3 regions of the Pseudomonas sp. LBUM1640 genome follow, and region 3 is predicted to be linked to each of the others. Evidence: predicted binding sites of a transcription regulator. Region 3 holds the regulator's gene; each other region holds the start of a gene.

Region 1 (5,516 bases), 2.6 Mb from region 3:
GAGTACAACACCAAGACTCAGGGTTTCCTGGTGCGCTCGGTGGAGCGCATCGTCAACATGAACTGGGAAGAGATCCATCCGCCGCCCAAGGGCACCGGTCGTGATCACTACCTCACGGCGGTGACGCGGGTTGATAACCAGTTGGTGGAAATCATCGACGTGGAGAAAATCCTCGCCGAAGTGGCGCCCACCTCGGAATCGATCTCGGTGGGTGTCGTGGATGCCGAGACGGCGCACAAGGCTATTTCGCTGCGCGTGCTGACCGTGGACGATTCTTCGGTGGCCCGTAAGCAGGTAAGCCGTTGCCTGCAAACGGTGGGTGTAGAAGTGGTAGCCCTCAACGATGGGCGCCAGGCCCTGGATTACCTGCGCAAGCTGGTGGATGAAGGCAAGAAGCCGGAAGAAGAATTCTTGATGATGATCTCCGACATCGAGATGCCGGAAATGGACGGCTATACCCTCACGGCCGAGATACGCAACGACCCACGCATGCAAAAATTGCATATCATCCTGCATACTTCGTTGTCGGGTGTATTCAATCAGGCGATGGTCAAGAAGGTCGGTGCTGATGACTTTTTGGCCAAGTTCCGCCCTGATGACCTGGCATCCCGGGTAGTCGACCGGATCAAGGCAGCAGATCACGGCTAGGGGCTTTTTCCCTGGCGGTCTTACGATTTTAGAGGCGGTATCAGTGTCTACGGGTAATTTGGATTTTGAACAGTTCCGGGTCTTCCTGGAAAAAGCCTGTGGCATATTGCTCGGTGAAAACAAGCAGTACCTGGTATCCAGCCGTCTCAACAAACTGATGGAGCAGCAGGGCATCAAGTCCCTGAGTGAGTTGGTGCAGCGCATTCAGGGGCAGCCGCGCAGCGGGCTCAAGGAAATGGTGGTCGATGCAATGACCACCAACGAAACCTTGTGGTTTCGCGACACCTACCCCTTCGAGGTGCTCAAGAGCAAAGTGCTGCCGGAGGCTATCAAGGCAAGCCCGGGCCAGCGCCTGCGTATTTGGTCGGCTGCCTGTTCTTCGGGGCAGGAACCGTACTCGATCTCGATGTCCATCGACGAGTTCGAGCGCACGAACATGGGCCAGTTGAAGGCTGGGGCGCAAATTGTCGCCACGGACTTGTCCGGCACCATGCTCACCAACTGCAAGACCGGCGAGTACGACAGCCTGGCCCTGGGCCGTGGTTTGTCCCCGGAACGCCTGCAACGTTTCTTCGACCCCAAAGGGGCCGGGCGTTGGGCGATAAAGGCGCCGATCAAGAGCCGAGTAGAGTTTCGCTCGTTCAACCTGCTCGACAGCTATGCCAGCCTGGGCAAATTCGACATGGTGTTCTGCCGCAACGTGCTGATCTATTTCTCGGCCGAAGTGAAGAAAGACATCCTGTTGCGTATCCACGGCACGCTCAAGCGCGGTGGTTACCTGTTCCTCGGTGCGTCCGAGGCGCTGAACGGCTTGCCGGAACATTACCAGATGGTGCAGTGCAGCCCCGGTATCATTTACCAGGCCAAGTGATCGGCGTTTGAGCATAAAAAAACGGGAGGCCCCGCAAAGGCCTCCCGTTTTTTATGCGCGCAACGTTCCGACGGCGCCGCATCGGATGTAGTCAGGGCCGGGGTATCATTCGGATATTGCCAAGGATTATGGAGTGAGGCCCGTTGTTGGGCACCGTCGCGTTGAAAATACCTAGCCGCCCATCACCTGTCGTGGTGGCCGCGTAGGTTCCGTTCCCGGTTTGCGGCTGGGCTTGAGTGATGTTCTGTACGGTGGGACCGATTCGGGTGCCATTCATCGTCAGATACAAGGTCGAACCATCGCTGGTGGCCGCGCCGCCAATCACGACAAAGCTGAAGTCGTATGTGCGCCCTGCGATCATGGGTACGGCACGGGTGATGATATGGGCGCTGGCTGCCCGGCTGTTTGGCACGTCAACGACCACGCTCGAATTGATCACGTGCAGCAACATGCCCACATAAGGCCCCTGCGGTACCCAGCCCTGGAATGAGCCATCGCTGAAATCCCATATTGTGGGTGTAGGTGGAGTAACGATGGGGCTTGGGTTGATGTTCACCCTCACGGTGGGGGCTGGGGAAATTTGCAGGTTGCGTATGACCTGCAACACCAGACTTATAGTAGTTCCCGTGCTGGCTACCACGAAGGTCCTTGGTATGAGTATTTCGCATCGTGGAGCGTTTTGGGCAATGTAAAAGCTTTGATTGTGCTCACCGCCAAGGACGCTACTGAGCAACCTCAGAAATATCTGGTCTCCTGCAAGCATGGGGAAATCCAGGGTCAATCTGGCAGAGTCTCCGACGATAGTACGGGTAAAAAAATTCGGGATCGGGACCGCCGAATCCTGGTCGATAAATTTTGGTGCCGGGAGATTTAGCATTTTTGATGTCTCAGCAATGCGATGAAGTAACGTCTGCCCGATCAGACACCTGGGTGGGGGGTACCGCAACTGTCAGAACTGACAGTGCTGACGAGTGGTTAGGAATGGTTAGGAATGGTCAATCTTGAAAGTGGTGTTCTCCCCTCATGTGCTTCAATCCAAAAAAAGCGGCAATCCCATTGCCGCTTTACTGGCGCCACGCGGAAACCCGTTGCCGCTTTTCTGGCATTGCCGCCGGCAACCTCCCCGCAAACCCTTGAGTTACGGGGCTCTGGAAAACTGGCATGGGCCTTGCTATGACCTTGTTACGAAAAGCAGGTCAGCCTAAAGGTTTCCGCCATGAGCATCAGCTTCGATAAAGCGCTCGGTATCCACGAACAAGCCCTGGGCTTCCGCGCCCAGCGTGCCGAAGTCCTGGCTAACAACATTGCCAACGCCGACACCCCGAACTACAAGGCTCGGGACCTGGACTTCTCCGCCGTGCTCGCCGCACAGCAGGACAAGACCAAGAACGGCACCTTCGCCTTGAACATGACCAACAGCCGTCATATTGAAGCGCAAGGCCTGGGCAATGGTGACGAGTCGCTGCTGTATCGCACGCCGATGCAGCCGTCGATCGACCAGAACACCGTCGACGCCCAGCTGGAACAATCGGCCTACGCCGAGAACTCGGTGAACTTTCAGGCCAGCTTTACCCTGCTCAACAGCAAATTCAAAGGGCTGATGTCAGCCCTGCGTGGAGAGTAAGCCATGTCCTTAGCCAGTGTTTTCAATATTGCCGGCAGTGGCATGAGCGCGCAGACCACGCGTTTGAACACCGTCGCCAGTAACATCGCCAACGCCGAAACCGTGTCTTCGAGCATTGACCAGACCTACCGCGCCCGTCACCCGGTGTTCGCCACCATGTTCCAGGGCGGCCAGGCTGGCCAGAGCGGTAGCGGCGATTCGCTGTTCCAGAACCAGGATGCCGCCGGTCAAGGTGTGCAGGTGCTCGGCGTAGTGGAAGACCAGAGCAATCTGGAGGCGCGTTATGAGCCTAACCACCCCGCCGCGAACGAAAAGGGTTATGTCTACTACCCCAACGTCAACGTGGTCGAGGAAATGGCCGACATGATCTCCGCCAGCCGCTCGTTCCAGACCAACGCGGAAATGATGAACACCGCCAAAACCATGATGCAGAAGGTCCTGACCCTGGGTCAGTGATAAGGGGCGCCAAATAATGGCCATCGTTGATACGACTAACAACACGGCAGTCCAGGACCTTTTCAATTCCAAGGTCAAGACCGCGACGGACAACAGCAGCCTCGGTAGCGCTGCCAATGCGGCGACGGGTAACCAGTCGCTGGGCAAGGACGCATTCCTGCAACTGCTGGTGACCCAGCTCAAAAACCAGAACCCGCTGTCGCCTCAGGACAACGGCGCGTTCGTGGCGCAACTGGCGCAGTTCAGCAGCCTGGAAGGCATCAACACCCTTAACGACTCGGTGAATGCGATCTCCAGCAACTTCAGCTCCTCGCAAGCGCTGCAAGCATCGTCGCTGGTGGGACGCTCGATCATCACCCAAACCGACAAGGCCATGGTTGATACCAGCAAGAGCATGACCGGCTCGGTGGCGGTGACGGCGGCCACGGGTAACGTCTCGGTGAAGATCACCGACAAAGACGGCAACGTGGTGCGCACCCTCGACATGGGCGCCCAGAGCGCCGGCGATGCCAGCTTTATATGGGATGGCAAGAACGACAAGGGTGAGGTCGCACCAGCCGGCACTTACACCTTTGCGGCCACCACCAAGAATGACAAAGGCGATTCGGTTGCCATGGCAACGTCGTTGCCGGCAACCGTCACCAGCGTGACGTTGAGCAAGACCGGCGGCGAAATGCTGCTGAACCTCGCGGGCGGCATGGGCAGCGTCAAGCTGTCGCAAATTCAGACTATCGGTACATAGAGCCGGCTAAATACGGCAGAAGGAGAGAAACATGTCTTTTAACATCGGCCTTAGCGGCCTCTATGCGGCCAACAAACAACTGGACGTGACCGGCAACAACATTGCCAACGTTGCGACCACTGGCTTCAAATCGTCCCGTGCCGAGTTCACGGATATCTATGCAGCGTCCAAGCTGGGCACCGGCCAGAACAGCATCGGCAACGGTGTGAACCTGGCGGCGGTGTCCCAGCAGTTCACCCAGGGTGATGTGAACAACAGCGGCGGCATCCTGGACATGGCGATCCAGGGCGGTGGCTTCTTCGTACAGAAGGGTAGCGACGGTTCACTGGAATACACCCGCAGTGGTGCGTTCCGTGCCGACAAAGACGGCTACATCACCAACAACACCGGTACTTCGCGCCTGCAAGGTTATGCGGCCGACGATAACGGCAAGATCAACAAGGGCGGCCTGACCGACCTGCAACTGAACCTGTCGAATCTGCCGCCGAAGGCCTCTACCAAGGTGGATTCCACCAGTAATCTGAACTCCTCGGAGCCGGTGATCGACCAAACGGCCAAGCCGTTTGATCCTACCGACACCAGCACCTTTACCACCCAGTACAGCACCACCTTGTACGACTCCCAGGGTAACGCGCACCCGATGGTGCAGTACCTGGTTAAAACCGACGGCAACAAGTGGAATGCCTATACCCTGATTGATGGTCGTAACCCGGATGGCAGCCCGCCTACAGGTACTGGTGCTGTCGCGCCTGTGCCGTCCACCTTGACCTTTGATGGTGCCGGCAAGCTCACGAGCATCGTCGGCCCTGCTGTGTCCGGCACCACCCTGACCATTACCGGTTGGGTCCCTGGTACAGTGACTAACGGCGTATGGACGAAAAACGGCGCGGATGCCAACCCTACGGGCATTGCCATCAACATGGCCAGCATCACCCAGTACAACTCGGCTACCTATCGCAACCCGCCGACCACTGACGGTTATGCCACCGGCCAGATCACCGGCTTGAAAATCGACGGCAGCGGCGTACTGTTTGCAACGTTCAGCAACCAGCAGAGCAAGGCGATCGGCCAGATCTCCCTGGCCAGCTTCAATAACGAGCAGGGCCTGCAGCCTGCTGGCGGCACCACCTGGAGGGAGACCTTCGCGTCTGGCCAGCCGGGCTTTGACACCCCGC
Region 2 (5,516 bases), 1.3 Mb from region 3:
TGAAAAAGCCCGCAGCGACGGCGGGCTTTTTCTTACAAGCGAGAGCTGACCTCAGATAGGACGGCTGCCGTACTTGTTATCCGGCTTCTTCGGTGGGTCTGCGACCACATTGGCCTCGACTTCCTGCACTTTGCCGCCTTTAGCGAGGAACTCTTCCATCGCACGGGCCAGCGCATCGCGCTCTTTGTTCTTGGCTTCAACGCTCGGCAGTTCATCTACCGAAACAGCGGCCTTGGCTTTGCCTTTGGCAACTTTGGCAGGTGCGTCATCGCCACCGTCATCGCCCTCGTCAGCAACGTCCTCAACGGCCGCTTCAAGACCCTCTTCGGTCTCGTCGTCGTCGCCTACTTCAAGTTCGTCGTTTTCCAGATCATCGTCGCTCATGTTCTACCTCATGACTTGCGAAAAGCAGATTAGTTATAGCCCAGCTTCACCCTCTGTCGAGGTTGCCGGAAAAAATTCACATCCACTGGATAACCAGTGGCTTATGCCCCATCACCGTGCAAGGTGGCGAGGACTTTACGAGCACCGCCATGATCACGGTGCTCGCCCAGATAAACACCTTGCCAAGTTCCTATCGCCAAGCGGCCGGCCTTGACCGGCAAACTCAGCTGGCAGCCCAGGAGACTGGCCTTGAAGTGCGCCGGCAGATCATCCGGACCTTCGTCGTTGTGTTCATATCCCGCCATGCCTTGCGGCACCAGCGCATTGAAAAAACGCTCGAAGTCACGACGAACCGCCGGGTCGGCATTCTCGTTGACGGTCAACGATGCCGAAGTATGCTGCAGCCACAAATGCAACAGGCCCACGCGACAAGCCTTCAATTCAGGCAAGCCGGCGAGCAACTCATCCGTTACCAGGTGAAAGCCCCGGGGCTTGGCCCGCAGGGTTATCAGGGTCTGTTGCCACATACAGTTCTCCGCCCATCGGCGCGCATTCTAGCGCGCTCAGGGAAAAAACAAAGTGCCGAATACGCCTACATGCATGTAAGACTTTTGCACACTGAAAAGTACCGTGTGCGCTCCATCACAAACTCTGCGCAAAAACCGGTACAGCGTCCTATCACTGACAAACGCCAGGCAAAAAAATGCCCGGCAAGCCGGGCATCTTTTTTTCGCGTACTTACAAGTTGTAACCGCGCTCGTTGTGTTGCGCCAGGTCGAGGCCCACGGCCTCTTCTTCTTCGGTAACCCGCAGACCCATGACCGCATCCAGCACCTTGAGGATGATGAAGGTCACGATGGCCGTGTAGATCACGGTGAAGCCGACGCCTTTGCACTGGATCCAGACTTGCGCCGCGATGTCAGTGGTCGCCGCGTTGAAGCCGCCCAGCGAAGGGGCAGCGAACACGCCGGTCAGGATTGCGCCGAGGATACCGCCGATACCGTGCACGCCGAAGGCGTCCAGGGAGTCGTCGTAGCCCAGTTTGCGTTTCAGGGTAGTGGCGCAGAAGAAGCACACTACGCCCGCCGCCAGGCCGATCACCAGGGCGCCCATTGGGCCCACGGTGCCGGCAGCCGGGGTGATTGCAACCAAACCTGCCACCACACCCGAAGCGATGCCCAGTGCGCTTGGCTTACCGTGGGTGACCCACTCGGCAAACATCCAGCCCAGCGCCGCAGCAGCGGTAGCGATCTGAGTCACCAGCATCGCCATACCGGCGGTGCCGTTGGCCGCAGCAGCGGAGCCAGCGTTGAAGCCAAACCAGCCGACCCACAGCATGGCCGCACCGACCAGGGTGTAACCCAGGTTGTGAGGCGCCATCGGGGTGGTCGGGAAGCCTTTACGCTTGCCAAGTACCAGGCACGCCACCAGGCCAGCCACACCGGCGTTGATGTGCACCACGGTGCCGCCTGCGAAATCCAGCACGCCCCAGTCGCCCAGCAACGAACCCGGACCGCCCCACACCATGTGGGCAATCGGTGCGTAGACCAGGGTGAACCAGACGCCCATGAAGATCAGCATCGCGGAGAACTTCATACGCTCGGCGAAGGCACCGACGATCAGCGCAGGAGTAATGATGGCAAACGTCATCTGGAAGGTGACGAACACCGCCTCAGGGAACAGCGCCGCAGGGCCGGTAATGCTCGCCGGGGTCACACCCGACAGGAACAGTTTGGACAGGCCGCCCACGAACGAGTTGAGGTTGACGACGCCTGCTTCCATACCGGTGGTGTCGAACGCCATGCTGTAGCCGTAAACGAACCACAAGATGGTGATCAGACCGGTGATGGCGAAGCACTGCATCATCACGGAAAGAATGTTTTTGGAGCGAACCATGCCGCCGTAGAACAGCGCCAGGCCCGGAATGGTCATGAACAGCACCAGCGCGGTGGATGTGAGCATCCACGCAGTGTCGCCGGAATTGAGGACTGGAGCTGGGGCTGGGTCCGCCGCCAATGCCAAGGCCGGCATTACGAGGGACAACAGGGCTCCTAGCCCTGCGAATTTACGCAGAGTCATATTGTTTTCTCCTGGGGCGTTGGGGGTTTGGCGGCTTAGATTGCGTCGGTATCGGTTTCGCCGGTACGGATGCGAATAGCCTGTTCCAGATTGACCACGAAGATCTTGCCGTCACCGATCTTGCCGGTGTTGGCCGCCTTGGTTATCGCCTCGATAACCCGGTCAAGATCCTTGTCGTCAATGGCGACATCAATCTTCACCTTTGGCAGAAAATCGACCACGTATTCCGCGCCGCGATACAGCTCGGTGTGACCCTTCTGCCGACCGAAGCCTTTGACCTCAGTAACGGTAATGCCCTGCACGCCGATCTCGGACAACGACTCGCGTACATCGTCCAACTTGAACGGCTTGATGATGGCAGTGACTAGCTTCATGAAAACTCTCTCCCGAATTGGTGGACTTGCCCCAGGAAAACAAACCCGTCTCAAGTCTAAGCGCAGTGCCTGGCTTTGTAACGCGTCGTCGCCTCGGCATTTGCCGTTACGACGCCAGCGAACCACTGGTGACGAAACCTGTACCCCTGATCCGTCGGCGCACTGCATTCGTCACAGCGACTGCATCAGTGCATGGGTCATGATCGTCTAAGCAGAAACCTTGCCAGCTCCGTAAAAATCACTGAAATCAGTCCTTTGCCCACTTATGCCCACCTGAAGGGCGTATTGGCGGCGGCAATGCGCACAAAAACAGTGCGCACCCGCCCGGTGCCCTGCGCGAAAAGCGTGCGCCCGCTGCCGTGAAAAAGACTATAGACGCTGCGTGATACACTGCCCGCCAACAGTTTTCCGGAATATTTCCCATGCTCGCGCCCAAAGACCTCCTCGACGCCCTGAGCGGCCACGCCTCTCGCCTGTTCAGCGGCGACACCCCGCTGCCCCGCAACGAAATCGAAAGCCAGTTCAAGGCGCTGCTGCAAAGCGGCTTCAGCAAACTCGACCTGGTGAGCCGGGAAGAGTTTGATAGCCAAATGGTGGTGCTGGCCCGCACGCGTGCACGGTTGGAGAGCCTGGAGGCGAAGGTGGCGGAGTTGGAAGCGCGGTTGGCCCCCACTACTGAGTAACTGCCACAACTCAGTCAACTGTGGGAGCGGGCTTGCTCGCGAATGCGGTCTGTCAGATATAGAGAAGCTGACTGACCCACCGTATTCGCGAGCAAGCCCGCTCCCACAGTTGTTTTGCGCTGCACCTTGGATACGTTCTGTAAAACCTCCCCCGCCTCGCTCTTCCCCACCTCGTCTACCCTTGAAAAACCCGCAGGAAGCGGCCCTCTTTTTCAAGGAACGAGCATGTCTCTCGCCATCGTCCACAGCCGCGCCCAAATTGGCGTCGAAGCCCCTGCCGTCACTGTTGAAGTGCATATGGCCAATGGTCTGCCGTCCCTGACACTGGTGGGCCTGCCCGAAACTGCGGTCAAGGAAAGCAAGGACCGCGTGCGCAGCGCCATCCTCAACTCGGCGCTGCAATACCCTTCCCGGCGCATCACCCTCAATCTAGCGCCCGCCGACCTGCCCAAGGACGGCGGGCGTTTTGATTTGGCGATTGCCTTGGGCATTCTCGCGGCGAGTGTGCAGGTGCCGTCGTTGATGCTTGATGATGTGGAATGCCTGGGCGAGTTGGCGCTGTCCGGCGAGGTGCGCGCAGTGAAGGGCGTGTTGCCGGCAGCGCTGGCAGCGCGCAAGGCAGGACGCACCGTGATAGTGCCGCGGGCGAATGCCGAAGAAGCGTGCCTGGCCTCAGGCTTGAAGGTAATTGCGGTGGACCACTTGCTGCAGGTGGTGGCGCACTTGAACGGGCATGTGCCGATTGAGCCCTACAAATCCGACGGCCTGCTGTACTTGAACAAACCTTATCCGGACTTGAGTGAGGTGCAGGGCCAACTGGCAGCCAAGCGCGCGCTGCTGATTGCGGCAGCAGGCGCGCATAACCTGCTGTTCAGCGGGCCGCCTGGCACCGGCAAGACCTTGCTCGCCAGCCGTTTGCCCGGTTTGTTGCCGCCGCTGAGTGAACAGGAAGCCTTGGAAGTGGCGGCGATTCAATCGGTGGTCAGCCTGGCACCGCTGAGCCATTGGCCGCACCGCCCGTTTCGCCAGCCGCACCATTCGGCATCGGGGCCGGCGCTGGTGGGCGGCGGGTCAAAGCCGCAACCGGGGGAAATCACCCTCGCCCACCATGGCGTGCTGTTTCTGGATGAGTTGCCGGAGTTCGATCGCAAGGTGCTGGAGGTGCTGCGTGAACCGCTCGAATCCGGACACATCGTGATTTCCCGCGCGCGTGACCGGGTGAGTTTCCCCGCGCGCTTTCAACTGGTCGCCGCCATGAACCCCTGCCCTTGCGGCTATTTGGGCGAGCCCAGCGGGCGCTGTCGGTGTACGCCGGAGCAAATTCAGCGCTACCGCAATAAACTCTCGGGGCCGTTGCTGGACCGGATTGACCTGCACGTAACCGTCGCCCGGGAAACGACCGCACTGAACCCAATACAACAGGACGGCGATAACACGGCCAAGGCATCCGCAGAGGTTGCCGAGGCTCGCGAGCGCCAGCAAAAACGCCAGGGCTGCGCCAATGCCTTCCTTGATCTGCCGGGGTTACGCAAACACTGCAAATTGGCGAAGGCCGATGAAGGCTGGCTGGAAAGCGCCTGCGAGCGGCTGACCTTGTCGCTGCGCGCGGCCCACCGGTTGCTCAAGGTCGCGCGTACCCTGGCAGACCTTGAGCGGGTTGAGCATATCGCTCGGCATCATTTGGCCGAAGCATTGCAGTACCGGCCTGCGGCGGTGGGCTAGCCTGAAAGCCCAAAATCTGTGGCAAGCCGGTTGTTGTGGCGAGCGGGCTCGACATAGAGGAATGTGGCGGCAGTCGACAGTTGCCTAGGCGGGGAAATCCAGCAACAGCCTCGCCACTTCCATCACCTCATCCAGCACCGCTTCTGCCGACTCGGTGGATGGATTCAGCATCAGGTCATCGGCATAACCCATCGCCATAGCGAAGATCTGCCGGGCAGCGCGCCGGGGCGAATCACAACGAAACACGCCAGCAGCGACGCCCCGCTCGATCACC
Region 3 (5,516 bases):
ACCGGCAATACGGTGACGCTCACGCGCACCCCGGCCGGTGACATTGACGTGGTGACTTCGGTGGGCAACCTGGCCTATTTCGAACAGAAGCAGGCGCCTGCCGATACTGCCCCGATGAAAGGCTACGGCAAGACCATCCAGTACCACGCCCAGCAGAACCGCATTGTCCTGATCGATCAGGCCAAAGTGGTCAGCACCGATGGCAACACCACGGAAGGTGAAAAAATCACCTATGACACCGTGAAACAGATCGCCCAGGCCGGCCGCGCCAATGGCACCAAGGTCTCCACCGCTCGCCCGCGTATCGACATGGTTATCCAGCCTAAGCAGAAAGCTGACGCGACCAAGCCGGCGCCGAAACCCGACGCGAAGAAGGCGAACTAATGGCAACCCTGAAAGCCCAGCATTTGGCCAAGGCCTATAAAAGCCGTCAGGTCGTACGCGACGTGAGCCTGTCGATCGACAGCGGCCAGATCGTCGGCTTGCTTGGCCCGAACGGTGCCGGCAAGACCACATGCTTCTATATGATCGTCGGCCTGGTTCAGGCGGATCAAGGGCGCGTACTGATCGACGACCTGGACGTCAGCCACCAGCCGATGCACGGTCGTGCACGCGCCGGTATCGGCTATCTTCCCCAGGAAGCGTCGATCTTCCGCAAACTGTCGGTTGCCGATAACATCATGGCGATCCTCGAGACCCGCAAGGAACTCGACCGTGACGGCCGTCGCAAGGAGCTGGAAAGCCTGCTGCAGGAATTCCACATCAACCACATTCGTGACAACCTGGGCATGAGTTTGTCCGGTGGTGAGCGTCGTCGCGTCGAAATCGCCCGCGCCCTGGCCACTGCACCGAAATTCATCCTGCTGGACGAACCGTTTGCCGGCGTCGACCCGATCTCGGTTGGCGACATCAAGCAGATCATCCATCACCTCAAGGCCAAGGGTATCGGCGTGCTGATCACCGACCACAACGTCCGTGAGACCCTCGATATCTGTGAAACAGCTTATATCGTCAACGATGGCCAGCTGATCGCCGAAGGCGACTCCGCCACCATCCTGGCTAACGAACTGGTCAAGGAAGTGTACCTGGGCCACGAGTTCCGCCTGTAAGCACTGTGGTGTCTGGCCATTCGCCAAGGCGCGCGGGAGTCAATAAAAACCTCCATTTTTTTATTGTTACCGCGCTCTAGGCAAAGCCCCCGATATCAGGCATATAATTTGCTTATGTTTGGCGCTCACGCGCCCTGTCGTGGATGGCGCATTGCGCCGGCGAATAAGGTGTTAAGCCCCTGCCATGAAACCATCGCTAGTCCTGAGAATGGGCCAGCAGCTGACGATGACACCGCAGCTGCAACAGGCCATCCGCCTGCTCCAATTGTCGACCCTGGACCTGCAACAGGAAATCCAGGAGGCCCTGGAGTCCAATCCGATGCTCGAACGCCAGGAAGAAGGCGACGACTTCGATAATGCAGACCCGCTGGCCGACAACATCGAGCAAAAACCCAACGCCGACGTGCAGGAACCCTCCTATCAGGAAACCGCCCCTACGGTGGACAACCTTGAGGAAGGCGAATGGAACGAGCGCATTCCCAACGAGCTTCCCGTGGACACCGCGTGGGAAGACGTCTACCAGACCAGCGCCAGCAGCCTGCCGAGCAACGATGATGACGAGTGGGATTTCACCACCCGCACGTCCGCCGGCGAGAGCCTGCAGAGCCATTTGCTGTGGCAGCTGAACCTGGCACCGATGTCCGACACTGATCGCCTGATCGCCGTCACCCTGATCGACTGCATCAATAACCAGGGCTACCTGGACGAAACCCTCGATGAAATTCTCGAGGCGTTCGACCCGGAGCTGGACATTGAGCTGGACGAAATCGAAGCCGTCCTGCACCGCATCCAACAATTCGAGCCTGCCGGCATTGGTGCCCGCACCCTCAGCGAATGCCTGCAGCTGCAACTGCGTCAACTGCCCGCCAAGACCCCTTGGCTTGCCGAGGCCCAGCGCCTGGTCACCGACTACATCGACCTGCTGGGCAGCCGCGACTACAGCCAGTTGATGCGCCGCATGAAGCTCAAGGAAGATGACCTGCGCCAGGTCATCGAGCTGGTACAGAGCCTCAACCCTCGCCCAGGCTCGCAGATCGAGTCCAGCGAAGCCGAGTATGTCGTGCCCGATGTGATCGTGCGCAAGGACAATGAGCGCTGGCTGGTGGAGCTGAACCAGGAATCGGTGCCACGCCTGCGCGTCAACCCGCAATACGCAGGCTTTGTGCGCCGCGCCGACACCAGCGCCGACAACACCTTCATGCGCAACCAGTTGCAGGAAGCGCGCTGGTTCATCAAGAGCCTGCAAAGCCGCAACGAAACCCTGATGAAAGTGGCTACCCAGATCGTCGAGCACCAGCGCGGCTTCCTGGAATATGGCGACGAGGCCATGAAACCGCTGGTGCTGCATGACATCGCCGAAGCGGTGGGCATGCACGAATCGACGATTTCGCGGGTGACCACGCAAAAATTCATGCATACCCCACGGGGTATTTATGAGTTGAAATACTTTTTCTCCAGCCACGTCAGCACCTCCGAGGGCGGCGAATGCTCGTCCACGGCGATCCGCGCGATCATCAAAAAACTGGTTGCCGCGGAAAATCAGAAAAAGCCATTGAGTGACAGTAAGATCGCTGGTTTACTGGAGGCACAAGGCATTCAGGTCGCCCGTCGAACCGTCGCCAAGTACCGCGAGTCCCTCGGGATCGCGCCTTCCAGCGAGCGTAAGCGTTTGATGTGACGGGCGGGCCATAGCGTTCCAGTGGCGGGTATTCCTACCCGTCGCTTTATGCACTGGCAACGAAGGAGAAGCTGTATGCAAGTCAACATCAGTGGACACCATGTAGAAGTCACCCCTCCATTGCGCGAATATGTCGAGCAGAAGCTGAAGCGGCTTGAGGGTCATTTTGACAAGATCACCAATGTGCAAGTGATCATGAAGGTCGACAAACTCCAGCAGAAAATCGAGGCGACCCTCCAGATTCCCGGCGGCGAAGTAGTCGCCAATGCCGAGCATGAAGACATGTATGCATCAATTGATGCCTTGACTGACAAGCTTGACCGCCAACTTAAAAAGCATAAGGAAAAGCAGCAGAGCCTTCTTCAGGGCACAGGCCGCTAACACTCCCCACCCATGATCCGACTTGAAACCATCCTGACCCCCGGCCGTTCCCTCGTGAACGTGCCGGGCGGCAGTAAAAAGCGCGCCCTCGAACAAATTGCCAACCTGATCGGCCGCGAAGTGCCCGAACTGGATACGCAAGCTGTGTATGAGGCACTTATCGCCCGTGAAAAACTTGGTTCAACCGGTTTTGGCAACGGTATCGCGATTCCACACTGCCGCCTGCAAGGCTGTGAAGCGCCAGTGAGTGCCCTGCTGCACCTCGACGCCCCAATCGATTTCGACGCCATCGACGGCGCGCCGGTCGACCTGCTGTTCGTTCTGCTGGTCCCGCAAGCCGCCACCGATGCGCACCTGGAACTGCTCCGGCAGATTGCCAGCATGCTCGACCGCAAGGAAGTACGCGACAAACTGCGCAGTGCCAGCAGCAACGAGGCGCTCTATCAGGTTGTCCTGGATGAACAAAACGGGCAGTAATCATGCGTTTGATCATCGTCAGCGGCCGCTCCGGCTCGGGTAAAAGTACTGCCCTCAACGTTCTTGAGGACAACGGCTTCTATTGCATTGATAACCTGCCCGCGGGCCTGCTGCCGGAACTGGCGGAGCGCGCGCTGATCCACACGGAACTGGCGCAACCTCTGGTTGCCGTTTCGATCGATGCCCGTAACCTGCCCAGCCACCTTGAGCGATTCCCGCAATTGCTCGAGGAAGTACGTGCCAAGCATATTCATTGCGACGTGCTGTACCTGGATGCCGACGAGGAAACGCTGCTCAAGCGCTTCTCCGAGACCCGCCGACGCCACCCCCTCAGCAGTTCCCACCGCTCGCTGGCCGAAGCCATCGAGGACGAGACCACGCTGTTAGGGCCGATCATTGATCTCGCCGACCTCAAGATCAACACCACCGGCCTGAACCTGTATCAGTTGCGCGATGCCATCAAGCTGCGTTTGCTGAACCAACCCGAGCCCGGTACGGCATTTCTCGTCGAGTCATTCGGTTTCAAGCGCGGTATGCCCGTGGATGCCGACCTGGTCTTCGATGTGCGCTGCCTGCCCAATCCTTATTGGAAGCCGGAACTGCGCGATCAGTCCGGGCTGGATCAACCGGTGGCTGAATACCTGGCCGCGCAACCGGATGTGGAGGAGATGTTCCAGGATATCTCCAGCTACCTGCTCAAATGGTTGCCGCGCTTTGCTGCGAGCAATCGGGCCTATGTCACCATTGCCATTGGCTGCACCGGTGGTCACCATCGCTCCGTCTACCTGACAGAACGCCTGGGCCAGGTGCTGCAACAAACCCTCAAGAACGTCCAGGTTCGCCACCGCGACCTTAGCTGAAAGGAACACCCCCGCGATGCCCGCTCTGGAAATTGAAATCATCAACAAGCTGGGCCTGCACGCTCGCGCTTCCGCCAAATTCGTCGGCGTTGCCGGGCAATTTCCCTGCGAGATCTACGCCGGGCGCACGCCGCAATCCATGGTCAACGGTAAGAGCATCATGTCCATGATGATGCTGGCCGCCGGCAAGGGCACCAAGATTCACTTGAAGACGCAAGGCGAGCAAGAACAGGAAGCGATGGACGCTTTGGTGAAGTTGATCAATAACTTCTTTGACGAGGGTGAGTAAACTCACCGTTTAAGACAGGCGTGAGGCCGCAATAGCCTCACCCTAACGCAGTATCCATCACCATCATCAAGCAGAACCCGATGCACAACCCGAGGCTGGCGAGCTTTTCGTTGCCGTTACGCCGTGATTCGGGAATGACTTCATGCGTCACCACCAACAGCATGGCCCCCGCGGCCAGCGCCAGCCCCAAAGGCAACAGCACTTCGGCCAAGCTCACCAGCCAGGCACAGAGGACGGCAAACACCGGCTCAACCAGGCCTGACGCCGCGCCGATCAGAAAAGCTTTGACTCGCGACATCCCGGCCCCAGCCAAAACCAAGGCAATCACCAAACCTTCCGGCACGTCCTGCAGGGCAATGCCCATGGCCAAGCTGTCGGCATCCGGCATCCCGCCACCTGCCGAGACGCCCACGGCCATGCCTTCCGGGATGTTGTGGGCAATGATGGCAAACACAAAGAGCCAGATTCGCGGCGGAATAACCGGTTTATCCGGCGTGCCCACCAGCATTTCCGGGCTGGCACCAGAGACCTTGCGGTCGACCAGGTACAGACCGAATGCCCCCAACATGATGCCGAAACTGATCAAGCCACTGGCGCCCCAAGGCGAAAGCCCCAAGCTCTCAGCGGCGGCAATACCGGGGACGACCAGCGAAAATGCCGTCGCCGCCAACATGACCCCGGCACCGAAGCCCAGCAAAGTATCACTGAGCGCCACCGGCATC

What was found. The regulator sigma-54, encoded in region 3, starts transcription at its own class of promoters, with help from an activator protein. The targets are predictions, from matches to a motif close to ANTGGCATNNANNTTGCTNT.
Region 1: flgB (flagellar basal body rod protein FlgB) is a predicted target of sigma-54. The motif match lies at 2,675-2,694, and genes of this name have one in related genera.
Region 2: glnK (P-II family nitrogen regulator) is a predicted target of sigma-54. The motif match lies at 3,046-3,065, and genes of this name have one in related genera.

The regions. Positions count from the first base shown of each region.
Region 1 covers NZ_CP166816.1:5,317,414-5,322,929, reverse strand. Annotated here, with positions in the region: gene ACA065_RS23445 (chemotaxis protein CheV) at 1-648, shown strand, start outside; gene cheR (protein-glutamate O-methyltransferase CheR) at 692-1,519, shown strand; gene ACA065_RS23435 (hypothetical protein) at 1,611-1,976, opposite strand; gene flgB (flagellar basal body rod protein FlgB) at 2,736-3,143, shown strand; gene flgC (flagellar basal body rod protein FlgC) at 3,147-3,599, shown strand; gene flgD (flagellar hook assembly protein FlgD) at 3,616-4,341, shown strand; gene flgE (flagellar hook protein FlgE) at 4,373-5,516, shown strand, end outside.
Region 2 covers NZ_CP166816.1:6,675,718-6,681,233, forward strand. Annotated here, with positions in the region: gene sutA (dormancy-specific transcriptional regulator SutA) at 52-384, opposite strand; gene ACA065_RS29820 (secondary thiamine-phosphate synthase enzyme YjbQ) at 486-911, opposite strand; gene ACA065_RS29825 (ammonium transporter) at 1,123-2,463, opposite strand; gene glnK (P-II family nitrogen regulator) at 2,499-2,837, opposite strand; gene ACA065_RS29835 (accessory factor UbiK family protein) at 3,260-3,520, shown strand; gene ACA065_RS29840 (YifB family Mg chelatase-like AAA ATPase) at 3,746-5,242, shown strand; gene ACA065_RS29845 (TetR/AcrR family transcriptional regulator) at 5,327-5,516, opposite strand, start outside.
Region 3 covers NZ_CP166816.1:1,038,656-1,044,171, reverse strand. Annotated here, with positions in the region: gene lptA (lipopolysaccharide transport periplasmic protein LptA) at 1-384, shown strand, start outside; gene lptB (LPS export ABC transporter ATP-binding protein) at 384-1,109, shown strand; gene ACA065_RS04605 (RNA polymerase factor sigma-54) at 1,294-2,787, shown strand; gene hpf (ribosome hibernation-promoting factor, HPF/YfiA family) at 2,863-3,168, shown strand; gene ptsN (PTS IIA-like nitrogen regulatory protein PtsN) at 3,181-3,645, shown strand; gene rapZ (RNase adapter RapZ) at 3,648-4,505, shown strand; gene ACA065_RS04585 (HPr family phosphocarrier protein) at 4,522-4,794, shown strand; gene ACA065_RS04580 (ZIP family metal transporter) at 4,832-5,516, opposite strand, start outside.